3 regions of the Pseudomonas sp. PME37.24/025 genome follow, and region 1 is predicted to be linked to each of the others. Evidence: predicted binding sites of a transcription regulator. Region 1 holds the regulator's gene; each other region holds the start of a gene.

Evidence for each region. Region 1 encodes sigma-54, which starts transcription at its own class of promoters, with help from an activator protein. Its sites were predicted from a motif close to ANTGGCATNNANNTTGCTNT; they were not measured.
Region 2: a site for sigma-54 is predicted at 2,225-2,244, ahead of glnK (P-II family nitrogen regulator). Genes of this name have one in related genera too.
Region 3: a site for sigma-54 is predicted at 1,919-1,938, ahead of ACZ3HH_RS15200 (circularly permuted type 2 ATP-grasp protein). Genes of this name have one in related genera too.

What each region holds. Positions count from the first base shown of each region.
Region 1 covers NZ_JBVHNK010000012.1:123,846-128,011, reverse strand. The annotation lists gene rapZ (RNase adapter RapZ) at 1-766, opposite strand, end outside; gene ptsN (PTS IIA-like nitrogen regulatory protein PtsN) at 769-1,233, opposite strand; gene hpf (ribosome hibernation-promoting factor, HPF/YfiA family) at 1,246-1,554, opposite strand; gene ACZ3HH_RS21965 (RNA polymerase factor sigma-54) at 1,634-3,127, opposite strand; gene lptB (LPS export ABC transporter ATP-binding protein) at 3,312-4,037, opposite strand; gene lptA (lipopolysaccharide transport periplasmic protein LptA) at 4,037-4,166, opposite strand, start outside.
Region 2 covers NZ_JBVHNK010000022.1:40,435-44,600, reverse strand. The annotation lists partial or broken gene ACZ3HH_RS28540 (YifB family Mg chelatase-like AAA ATPase) at 1-222, opposite strand, end outside; gene ACZ3HH_RS28535 (HigA family addiction module antitoxin) at 537-800, shown strand; partial or broken gene ACZ3HH_RS28530 (BRO-N domain-containing protein) at 812-1,334, opposite strand; gene ACZ3HH_RS28525 (accessory factor UbiK family protein) at 1,772-2,032, opposite strand; gene glnK (P-II family nitrogen regulator) at 2,448-2,786, shown strand; gene ACZ3HH_RS28515 (ammonium transporter) at 2,822-4,159, shown strand.
Region 3 covers NZ_JBVHNK010000007.1:303,978-308,143, forward strand. The annotation lists gene ACZ3HH_RS15195 (alpha-E domain-containing protein) at 1-463, opposite strand, end outside; gene ACZ3HH_RS15200 (circularly permuted type 2 ATP-grasp protein) at 476-1,885, opposite strand; gene ACZ3HH_RS15205 (ribonuclease E inhibitor RraB) at 2,389-2,730, opposite strand; gene ACZ3HH_RS15210 (hypothetical protein) at 2,945-3,178, opposite strand; gene speE (polyamine aminopropyltransferase) at 3,401-4,166, opposite strand, start outside.

The DNA.
Region 1 (4,166 bases):
GCCCGCCGGTGCAGCCAATGGCAATGGTGACATAGGCGCGGTTGCTGGCGGCAAAGCGGGGCAGCCACTTGAGCAGGTAGGAGGAAATGTCCTGGAACATCTCTTCGACATCCGGCTGCGCCGCTAGGTACTCGGCCACCGGTTGATCGAGCCCGGACTGTGCCCGTAGCTCCGGCTTCCAGTAAGGGTTGGGCAGGCAGCGCACGTCGAACACCAGATCGGCGTCCACCGGCATGCCTCGCTTGAAGCCGAAAGATTCCACCAGGAACGCAGTGCCCGGTTCCGGCTGATTCAGCAGGCGCAACTTGATGGTATCGCGCAGCTGATACAGGTTCAGATTGGTGGTGTTGACCTTGAGGTCAGCCAGATCGGCAATCGGCCCCAGCAGATTGGTTTCGTCCTGTATTGCCTCCGCCAGCGAGCGATTGGCGCTGCTCAGCGGGTGACGACGGCGGGTTTCCGAAAAGCGTTTGAGCAAGGTCTCTTCGTCGGCGTCCAGATACAGCACATCGCACTGTATATGCCGGCTGCGGACCTCTTCCAGCAATTCGGGGAACCGTGACAGGTGGCTTGGCAGGTTGCGGGCATCGATGGATACGGCCACCAGCGGTTGTGCCAGTTCGGTGTGAATCAGCGCGCGTTCGGCCAGTTCCGGCAGCAAGCCGGCAGGCAGGTTGTCGATGCAGTAATAGCCGTTGTCCTCGAGAACATCGAGGGCGGTGCTTTTACCTGAGCCGGAGCGGCCACTGACAATGATCAGGCGCATGATTAGTGACCGTTCTGCTCGTCCAGGACAACCTGATACAAGGCTTCGTTGCTCGGGGCGCTGCGCAGTTTTTCACGCACTTCCTTGCGATCCAGCATGCTGGCGATCTGGCGGAGCAATTCCAGGTGTGCATCGGTGGCGGCTTCCGGGACCAGCAGCACAAACAGCAGGTCAACCGGGGCGCCGTCAATGGCGTCGAAATCGATAGGGGCTTCCAGGTGCAACAGCGCACTGATTGGCGAGGTGCAGCCTTTAAGCCGGCAGTGGGGAATGGCGATGCCGTTGCCGAAACCGGTAGAACCGAGTTTCTCACGGGCAATCAGGGCCTCGAAGACGTCCTGCATTTCCAGATCCGGTACTTCGCGGTGGATGAGGTTGGCAATTTGCTCGAGGGCTTTCTTTTTACTGCCACCCGGCGCGTTCACTTGGGAACGGCCGGGGGTCAGGATGGTTTCTAGTCGGATCATGGATTGGGAGTGTTAACGACCGGTCGCGCCCTGGAGGAGGCTCTGGGTCTTTTCCTTATGCTTTTTAAGTTGGCGATCCAGCTTGTCGGTCAGCAGGTCGATGGCGGCATACATGTCCGTATGCTCGGCATTGGCGACCACTTCTCCGCCGGGAATATGCAGCGTGGCTTCGATCTTCTGCAGCAGTTTTTCGACGTTCATCGTGACTTGCACATTGGTGATCTTGTCGAAATGCCTCTCTAATCGGTCGAGTTTTTCGCCGATGTAGGTGCGCAGAGGTTCGGTCACTTCCAGTTGGTGTCCACTGATGTTGACTTGCATACAGCTTCTCCTTCGTTGCCAGTGCATAAAGCGGCAGGCAGAAATGCCTGCCACTGGAACGCTGTGGCGAGCCCGGCGGTTACATCAACCGCTTCCGTTCGCTGGAAGGCGCGATCCCCAGGGATTCGCGGTACTTGGCGACGGTGCGACGGGCTACCTGAATGCCTTGTGCCTCCAGTAAACCAGCGATCTTGCTGTCACTCAACGGCTTTTTCTGATTTTCCGCGGCAACCAGTTTTTTGATGATCGCGCGGATCGCCGTGGACGAGCATTCACCGCCTTCGGAGGTACTGACGTGGCTGGAAAAAAAGTATTTCAGTTCATAGATGCCCCGTGGGGTATGCATGAATTTTTGCGTGGTCACCCGTGAAATCGTCGATTCGTGCATGCCCACCGCTTCGGCGATGTCGTGCAGCACCAGCGGCTTCATGGCTTCGTCACCGTATTCAAGAAAGCCGCGTTGATGCTCGACGATCTGGGTGGCGACTTTCATCAGGGTTTCATTGCGGCTTTGCAGGCTTTTGATGAACCAGCGAGCTTCCTGCAGCTGATTACGCATGAACGTGTTATCAGCGCTGGTATCGGCGCGGCGCACGAAACCGGCGTATTGGGCGTTGACCCGCAGGCGTGGCACCGATTCCTGATTCAGTTCCACCAGCCAGCGCTCGTTGTCCTTGCGCACGATCACGTCGGGAACGACGTATTCGGCTTCGGTGGACTCGATTTGTGAGCCCGGGCGCGGGTTGAGGCTCTGGACCAATTCGATGACCTGACGCAGTTCATCTTCCTTGAGCTTCATGCGGCGCATCAGCTGGCTGTAGTCGCGACTGCCGAGCAGGTCGATGTAATCGGTGACCAGACGCTTGGCCTCGGCCAGCCAAGGGGTCTTGGCGGGCAGCTGACGCAGTTGCAGCAGCAGGCATTCACCGAGGTTGCGGGCGCCGATGCCAGCGGGTTCGAATTGCTGGATGCGGTGCAGGACGGCTTCGATTTCGTCCAGTTCGATGTCCAGTTCCGGGTCGAAGGCTTCGAGGATTTCCTCGAGGGTTTCGTCCAGGTAGCCCTGATTGTTGATGCAGTCGATCAGGGTCACGGCGATCAGGCGATCGGTGTCGGACATCGGTGCCAGGTTCAGTTGCCAGAGCAAATGGCTTTGCAGGCTTTCACCGACCGATGTGCGGGTGGTGAAATCCCACTCGTCGTCATCGTTGCTCGGCAGGCTGCTGGCACTGGTCTGGTAGACGTCTTCCCAGGCCGTGTCGACGGGCAATTCGTTGGGGATGCGCTCGTTCCAGTCGCCTTCCTCAAGGTTATCCACCGTTGGGGCGGTTTCCTGGTAGGAGGGTTCCTGAATGTCGGCGTTGGGTTTCTGTTCGGCGCTATCGGCCAAGGGGTCGGCGTTATCGAAGTCGTCGCCTTCTTCCTGGCGTTCGAGCATCGGATTGGACTCCAGGGCCTCCTGGATTTCCTGTTGCAGGTCCAGGGTCGACAATTGGAGCAGGCGGATGGCCTGTTGCAGCTGCGGTGTCATCGTCAGCTGCTGGCCCATTCTCAAGACTAGCGATGGTTTCATGGCAGGGGCTTAACACCTTATTCGCCGGCGCACATGCGCCATCCACTACAGAGCGCCGAAGCGCCAAACATAAGCAAATTATATGCCCGAAACTGAAGTGTTTGCCTAGAGCGCTGTAACAATAAAAACTTATTGATTTTTTATTGAAGCGAGCGCGCTCTCGGCGACCCGGGCACCTCAGTGCTTACAGGCGGAACTCATGGCCCAGATACACTTCCTTGACCAGTTCATTGGCCAGGATGGTGGCAGAGTCGCCTTCAGCGATCAGTTGGCCATCGTTGACGATGTAGGCGGTTTCGCAGATATCCAGGGTTTCGCGGACGTTGTGGTCCGTAATCAGTACGCCAATGCCTTTGGCTTTGAGGTGATGGATGATCTGCTTGATGTCGCCCACCGAAATCGGGTCCACGCCGGCGAAAGGTTCGTCGAGGAGGATGAATTTCGGATTGGTGGCCAGTGCCCGGGCGATTTCCACGCGGCGGCGTTCACCACCGGACAGGCTCATGCCGAGGTTGTCGCGGATGTGGTGGATGTGAAATTCCTGCAGCAGGCTTTCCAGCTCCTGGCGACGACCAGCCTTGTCGAGTTCCTTGCGGGTCTCGAGGATGGCCATGATGTTGTCGGCCACCGACAGTTTGCGGAAGATCGACGCTTCTTGCGGAAGATAGCCGATACCTGCCTTCGCACGGCCGTGCATCGGCTGGTGGCTGACGTCCAGATCATCGATCAGTACGCGACCCTGATCGGCCTGCACCAGGCCGACAATCATGTAGAAGCAAGTGGTTTTACCGGCACCGTTGGGACCAAGCAGGCCGACGATCTGACCGCTGTCGATGGACAGGCTGACGTCGCGCACGACCTGGCGGCTCTTGTAGCTCTTGGCCAGATGCTGAGCTTTCAGAGTTGCCATTACTGGGCCTTTTGCTCGTCGGTTTTCTTCTTCGGCTGGATCACCATGTCAATGCGAGGACGTGCCTCAGTGACCTTGTTACCCGTGGCGCGACCGGCGCTCGCAAGCTTTTTGACCGTGTCGTAGACG
Region 2 (4,166 bases), on a different contig from region 1:
TAAATCGGCCGGGGCGAGATTCAACGTGATACGCCGCGCCGGAAACTGCAGACCTGAATTGATGATCGCGCTGCGTACCCGGTCCTTGCTTTCCTTTACGGCGGCTTCGGGCAAACCGACCATGGTCAGCGACGGCAAACCGTTGGCCAGATGCACTTCGACGGTGACGGCGGGCGCTTCCACGCCGACCTGGGCGCGGCTGTGGACGATGGAGAGAGACATGGTCGTTCCTTGAACTGTACAGGGACCGCTTCCTGCGGTTTTTGAAGGGTAGTCGTGGGCGGGTGATTTAGCGTGGCATCGGAGTAGCCAAACTTTCGCAGGATGTTGCTGGGGCGGTGAGATGACTCCAGTCAGTTAAGTCGTAACGCAAAGGTTATGTCGCGGCTGGTATTTAGGCGTAATCAGCCGCGAGAGCTGCTTTTTGTAGGACCGATCTTGGACAAATGAAGGACTTCGGTGAAAACTCACGGACGCACTTGTCGGATCGAGGTGGCTGCTTATGATCACAGCTGATCGAGCCCTCAGGAGGGGAAATGAGCAATTCTGGAATGCGGCTGATTCATCCTGGCGAAATCCTGAAAAAGGAGTTTCTTGAGCCGCTGGGTATTACAGTGGATGGTTTTGCTAGTTCGTTGGATGAGGTCGGGGATGACGTGAGAGCCCTTGTGATGCAGGAGAGAGGTATCAGTCCTGAGCTCGCAAAGAAGCTCTCGCGCTACCTGAAAACCACGCCTGAGTTCTGGCTAAACCTGCAATCGACCTACGATCAGCGCAGAGCCGAAATCGAGCGTGGTTGATCTTCGGCTACTTAAAAAGATTGCAGTACCCGCGAAGCACGCTTCCACCACGGCGCATTGACAGTACTTCGCGGTCGTTCCTCATTCGGTAACATCTGCGGAACATCCTGCAACCGAATCCACGGCTGGTTATTCCAGTGCAGCAAACTCAGCGACATTTCCGGCCAGTTCAGCAGGCTCAGTATTGGGCGTTCGGTTGAGGTGGGTTGTTGGGCGTCTCTGAGGGCGGGGACGACGTCGTGGGTTAGCCATTCGCGCAGCGCCCGATATTCGGGGGCAGTAGTGGTAGACGAGTAGTGCGTAGACGCCGGATTCGCTGATCAGCAGGGTGTTTTCGATGCTGCCGTGGATGAGCATCCGCAATGACTGGTGTTGGTCGGTGTCGAGTTTTCGGACGGCGCGTTCGTCGAGATAGAGGCGTAGGAGGCGGCCGAGGTCGCGGGCGCTGAACCAAGGTTGGTTTTGTAGAAGGAGAGCGTGGAGGTGGAGTTTGTGGCGGGTGAAGACGTGAGGAATCAGATAGTTTTCGTCCATCGAGCAGTTCTCGGGATCAAATGAAGAAAACTGCCTCTGATCGTCGCCAAACGAAAAGGGTGGCAGCCATGCGCGGGTTGGCGAACCGGTGACGCCCGAGAACCGGCAGACTCGAAGGTCTCCCACGCATAGCCGCCATAATTCGAGATGGGAATAAATTCCTCGGTCGAATGTGGTCGCGGTGCGTCGGGGTCTTCCGGGTCGCCAAACCCAGAGCTGATTATTCAGCTGGGATGAGCATAGAAACCGGAGGCATTGCGGCGCAATCGGACGGCGGTGGTTTTGTTGTAGGAAGGTGCTTGGATTTTTGAGTGCTTAAAGATCAAAAGATCGCAGCCTTCGGCAGCTCCTACAGTTGAATCTGAAGGTCGTTCCGACCTTATCGCGAGCAGGCTCGCTCCCACAGTGGATTGGGTTTCACCGTGGGATCTGCGGTGTTACTCGACTGGTGGATTCAGCTTCGCTTCCAGCTCCGCCACCTTCGCCTCAAGACTTTCCAACCGAGCCCGGGTCCGTGCAAGCACGACCATCTGGCTATCAAACTCTTCCCGGCTCACCAGGTCCAGCTTGCTGAAGCCGCTCTGCAACAAAGCCTTGAACTGGCTTTCGATTTCGCTTTTTGGCAGTGGGGTGTCGCCGCTGAAGAGGCGGGAGGCGGTGCCGCTCAGGGCGTCGAGGAAGTCTTTGGGCGCGAGCATGGGAAATGTCCTGTCAACAATGGCGGGCAGTGTATCACGCAGTGTCTATAGTCAATCTCGGCAGCTGCGATGCACGCTTTTCGCGCAGTCGAGTGGGCGGTCGCGCACTGTTGTTGTGCGTAACCGTCGCGTCAATTGGGCGAAAGGGTCTTCGGCAGCGGCCAAGCACTTGAAATCAATGGGTTTTGGATAGATGGCAAGCTTTCTGCTTAGTCGCTGGTGACCCATGCACTGATGCAGTCGCTGTGACGAATGCAGTGCGCCAAGCGGAACGGGGGAGTTTCGTGCGGAGTGGTTCGCTGGCGTCGGACGGGCAGGTAAGGCCGACGATGCGTTACAAAGCCAGGCACTGCGCTTAGACTTGAGTCGGGTTTGTTTTCCTGGGGCAAGTCCACCAATTCGGGAGAGAGTTTTCATGAAGCTAGTCACTGCCATCATCAAGCCGTTCAAACTGGACGACGTGCGCGAGTCACTGTCCGAGATCGGCGTGCAGGGCATTACCGTTACTGAGGTCAAAGGCTTCGGTCGGCAGAAGGGTCACACCGAGCTGTATCGCGGCGCGGAGTACGTGGTCGATTTCCTGCCAAAGGTGAAGATCGATGTCGCCATTGACGACAAGGATCTGGACCGGGTTATCGAGGCGATAACCAAGGCCGCCAACACCGGCAAGATCGGTGACGGCAAGATCTTCGTGGTCAATCTGGAACAGGCGATTCGCATCCGTACCGGCGAAACCGATACCGACGCAATCTAAGCCGCCACAAACCCAACGCCCCAGGAGAAAACAATATGACTCTGCGTAAATTCGCAGGGCTAGGAGCCCTGTTGTCCCTCGTAATGCCCGGCCTGGCCATGGCGGCAGACGAAGTGGCGGCCCCAGTCCTCAATTCCGGCGATACCGCCTGGATGATGACCTCGACAGCCCTTGTGCTGTTCATGACCATTCCCGGCCTCGCGCTGTTCTACGGCGGCATGGTTCGCTCGAAAAACATTCTTTCCGTGATGATGCAGTGCTTCGCCATTACCGGTCTGATCAGCATTCTGTGGGTCATTTATGGCTACAGCGTTGCGTTCGACACCACCGGCATGGAACAGGGCGTCATCAATTTCAACTCGTTCTTCGGGAGTCTGAACAAGGCCTTCCTCGCCGGCATCACGCCTGCGAGTCTGACCGGGCCTGCGGCGCTGTTCCCTGAGGCGGTGTTCGTCACCTTCCAGATGACCTTCGCCATCATTACCCCAGCACTGATCGTCGGTGCCTTCGCCGAGCGGATGAAGTTCTCCGCCATGCTGGTCTTCATGGGGATCTGGTTCACTCTGGTTTACGCACCGATTGCGCACATGGTCTGGTCCGGTAACGGCGGCCTGTTGTGGGACTGGGGCGTGCTCGACTTCGCGGGCGGCACTGTCGTGCACATCAACGCCGGTGTGGCCGGTCTGATTTGCTGCCTGGTATTGGGCAAGCGCAAAGGCTTCCCGACCACCCCGATGGCTCCGCACAACCTCGGCTACACCCTGATGGGCGCCGCGATGCTGTGGTTCGGCTGGTTCGGCTTCAACGCCGGTTCCGCTGCCGCCGCCAACGGCACCGCCGGCATGGCGATGCTGGTCACCCAGATCGCCACCGCTGCTGCGGCGCTGGGCTGGATGTTTGCCGAGTGGATCACCCACGGCAAACCAAGCGCACTGGGTATCGCTTCGGGTGTAGTGGCCGGTCTGGTTGCAATCACTCCAGCGGCAGGCACCGTGGGCCCGATGGGCGCTCTGGTGATCGGTCTGGCGGCGGGCGTGGTGTGCTTCTTCTGCGCCACCACCCTGAAACGCAAGCTCGGTTATGACGATTCCCTGGATGCCTTCGGCGTGCATGGTATCGGCGGTATCCTCGGCGCAATCCTGACCGGTGTGTTCGCGGCACCGTCGCTGGGCGGTTTCGGCACCGTTACCGACATCGCTGCTCAAGTCTGGATTCAGTGCAAAGGCGTGGGCTTCACGGTGATCTACACCGCGATCGTTACCTTTGTCATCCTCAAGGTCCTGGACGCCGTCATGGGGCTGCGTGTCACTGATGAAGAAGAGGCGGTCGGCATCGATCTGGCGCTTCACAACGAACGCGGCTACAACTTGTAAGCACGCG
Region 3 (4,166 bases), on a different contig from region 1:
TGATGGTGCCGTAGGACGCGCCGCGGAACAGGTGGGAACGTTCCTTGATCCACTCACAGAAACGGCTCATGCCGTAGCGACTCAAGCCTTGCTCGGCGATCCCGCGAATCTCAAGCCAGGTAGAGTTGATGTTTTCCCACATGTCCGCGGTGATTCGCCCACGCACCGCATGGGCGCTGGCTCGCGCGGCACCGAGGCAGCTGTAGATGCTCGCCGGGTTGGCCGCATCCAAAGCAAAAAAATGCAGCAGCCGTTCGGCATGCAGATCGCCGTGACGTTCCAGGTAATCGTCCAGAGTGCCGGTGATCAGCAACGGCATGGCGAGTTCGTGCAAGCCGTCGCCACGACCGTCCTGAGGCATCAATGACAGCGAATAACTGATGTCGAGCATCCGTGCGAGGTTTTCCGCCCGCTCCAGGTAACGCGACATCCAATACAGATCCGAGGCAGTTCTACTTAACATGGCAGGCTTCCTTCAATCCTCGACCACCCAGGTGTCCTTGGTTCCGCCGCCCTGGGAGGAATTCACCACCAGGGAGCCTTCGCGCAAGGCGACACGGGTCAAACCGCCGGGCACAACCCGGGTTTCGCGGCCAGACAATACAAACGGACGCAGGTCGATATGGCGTGGCGCGATGCCGTTTTCGACAAAGGTCGGACAGGTCGATAAAGACAACGTCGGTTGGGCGATGTACGCGTGGGGCTTGGCTTTGATCCGCTCACGGAAAGATTCGATTTCCGCCGCCGTCGCCGCCGGCCCCACCAGCATTCCGTAACCACCGGAGCCCTGGGTTTCCTTGACCACCAGCTCTGGAAGATTGGCCAGCACGTGGGACAGTTCAGAGGGATTACGACACTGCCACGTTGGCACGTTCTTCAGGATCGGCTCTTCATCCAGGTAGAAACGAATCATGTCCGTGACGAAGGGATACACCGACTTGTCGTCCGCGACCCCGGTGCCGATGGCATTCGCCAGCACCACATTGCCGGAACGGTAGGACGACAACAGTCCTGGAACGCCAAGCATCGAGTCCGGGTTGAACGCCAATGGATCGAGGAAGGCATCGTCGAGGCGACGGTAAATCACATCGACGGCTTTCGGCCCGTCGGTGGTGCGCATGAACACCTTGTCATCGCGCACGAACAGGTCCGCGCCTTCCACCAATTCAACGCCCATTTCCCGGGCCAGAAACGCATGCTCGAAAAACGCACTGTTGAAGCGCCCCGGCGTCAGCACCACCACGCTCGGGTTGTCGATCGGGCTGGAGCTTTTCAGGGTGTCGAGCAACAGGTTCGGATAGTGGTCGATCGGCGCGATGCGCTGGGCCGCGAACAACTCGGGGAACAATCGCATCATCATCTTGCGGTCTTCGAGCATGTAGCTCACGCCGCTAGGTGTACGAAGATTGTCTTCGAGCACGTAGTACGTGCCGTCGCCATCGCGCACCAGGTCGACGCCGGAAATGTGCGAATAGATATCGCGGTGCAGATCCAGCCCTTGCATCGCCAACTGATATTGCTCATTGGCCAGCACTTGCTCGGCCGGGATGATGCCGGCCTTGATGATGCGCTGCTCGTGATAGAGGTCGGCAAGGAACATGTTCAATGCCTTGACCCGCTGAATGCAGCCGCGCTCGACAATCCGCCATTCGCTGGCGGGGATACTGCGGGGAATGGTGTCGAAGGGAATCAGGCGCTCTGTCCCTTGCTCATCACCATAGAGCGTGAATGTAATCCCGGCACGATGAAATAACAGATCGGCCTCGCGTCGCCGTTGTGCCAAAAGCTCGTCAGGCGTTTCGGCCAGCCAACGGGCAAACTCCCGATAATGCGGGCGGACCTGGCCGCCGGCATCGTACATCTCATCAAAATAGGTGCGGATCATGCCGTACTCCTTGTCACTCCGGACATCCAGGCCTTCGCAAGGCCCGTGCCATCGGCATAAACGCTTTGATATCAATCAGTTGGAGAATGGCGCTGCACGCACCGCACCAATCCTGTGCGGTAAATGCCCCAACCTGATCGCCCCCGCTTCATGGCGAAGCAATGCTGTCGCCTATCAGCAGCATAGCCAGAGTTGATTTCACTGCCCGGGAGGCGATGTGGATAATCGGCGCATTCGCTGGAAAGATGACCGAACTTCCCTTTTAGCCGCCTGTTCAGGCGGCTTTTTTTTGTCCGTTTGAAATGTTGTGAAATAAAAGCAGGATAAAAGATCGCAGCCTTCGGCAGCTCCTTGGGGGTGCATGCCCTCCCAATTGAGAAACGCCATCCCAACGCAGGAGCTGCCGCAGGCTGCGATCTTTTGATCCTGCTTTCTAAAACCCACAAACGAAAACGGCCGACCCATAGGTCAGCCGTTGCTGAGTGTTGTCACTGTTCATAAAGTTATGCGAGTAACCCTCGTACCTCCTGCTTGACGCCCCATCCTTCGATGATACCGCCCAGAGGCTCGACCACCGCCTCGAAGTCCTGCTCAAAGTCGCCGATCCCGTCGTAGGTGGCGTACATCACTTTGCTCAGTTCCAGATGCCACGCGCCGTCGTCGCGCACGCTGATCTGGGCATTCAAGGATTCACCACTGAAATGACCTGCCGCCCTGCGTGCCCGCTCCTCGTCCGGAAAAATGGCGTAGAACTCGATGGGATGGAATCGTGAAAAGTCGAAACCGCCTTCTTTCATGCGGCGCAGCACGCTGCTGCTGATGTCTTCTTGATAGGCTGTGCTCATGAAACGTCCCCCTCAGACTGATGGATAGACTTTCCGTATTCCCTGCACGCGCAACCGAGTGGTGCGCGCGATGCGGCAACCTCGTTGCCGGTGGGAAGCAAGCATGTAGCTGACAAGACCAGACCTTAGCGATCCGTTCGCTGATCTCGCTTGCAGAGTAGCCTTAAGACAGAGGCGCTGCCAAGGTCTGGTTGTGAATGTGACAAGAGGTGTATCAGATCGGGGTAATACTGATGATTTCAATGCTGTTCTGGGATTTCAGGCTTTTGACGGTCGGATCATCGGTACGCCCCTCCAGATCATTGAGATCCAGTTCGGCAGCGACCGGCAGGCACCGGGCGCGAATGAGTTTGGCGGCCTGCTCGCTGTTCGGGCATTCCTCGCACTCGAAGAGTTCGTCCACTGTTTCACCGTGATCATCCACGAAAGTGATTTTCCACTTTTGCATCGGTGCCTCCTCGATAAGACCCATGGATGGGCTTACAAGTATCTGGACTTTTGCCCTGAGTGATCGTTCAAACGGATTACGGCGTAGAAGCATGAAAAACGCAGATCCTGTGGGAGCGAGCCTGCTCGCGAAAGCGGTGTATCAATCGACATATTTATCGACTGGTCGACCGCCTTCGCGAGCAGGCTCGCTCCCACGAGGGGTTATGCGTACATCTTGAGTTTAGTCGTTGCTTGGCTTGTTCACTGCTTGCAGCACGTATTGCGGCAAGGCGAAGGCACCGATGTGGATTTCCGGGTTGTAGTAGCGGGTGATGATGCCGCTGCCGGCGAACCGCTGTTGCAGGGTTTCGCGGGACAATTTGCGATAGGCGGTATTGGTTGCGCCCCAAGCGAAGGTCATCGCGCCACCGATGTAGGTCGGCACGGCCGCCTGATAGAAGTGCCAGTCCGGAAACAGGCTGCGCAGTCGACCGGCGGTGGTTTTGACTTCTTCGATTTGCATGAACGGGGTGCCGTTCTGGGTCACCAGAATACCGCCTTCATTCAGGCAGCGACGGCAAGCCTGGTAGAAGTTTTCGGAGAACAGCACTTCACCCGGGCCGATCGGGTCGGTGGAGTCGGAAATGATTACGTCGAACTTTTCGGTGGTGGTGGCGACGAAACGCATGCCGTCGTCGATCACCAGGTTCAGGCGTGGATCATCGAATGCCCCCTTGGAGTGGTTCGGCAGGAATTCCTTGCACATGTCGACCACGGTGCCGTCGATCTCGACCATGGTGATGTGCTCGATGCTGCGATGCTTGGCCACTTCACGCAGCATGCCGCCATCGCCGCCGCCAATGATCAGCACGCGTTTGGCGGTGCCATGGGCAAGGATCGGCACGTGGGTGAGCATTTCGTGGTAGATAAATTCGTCGGCTTCGGTGGTCTGGATCACGCCGTCCAGCGCCATTACCCGGCCCATGCGCGGGTTCTCGAAGATCACC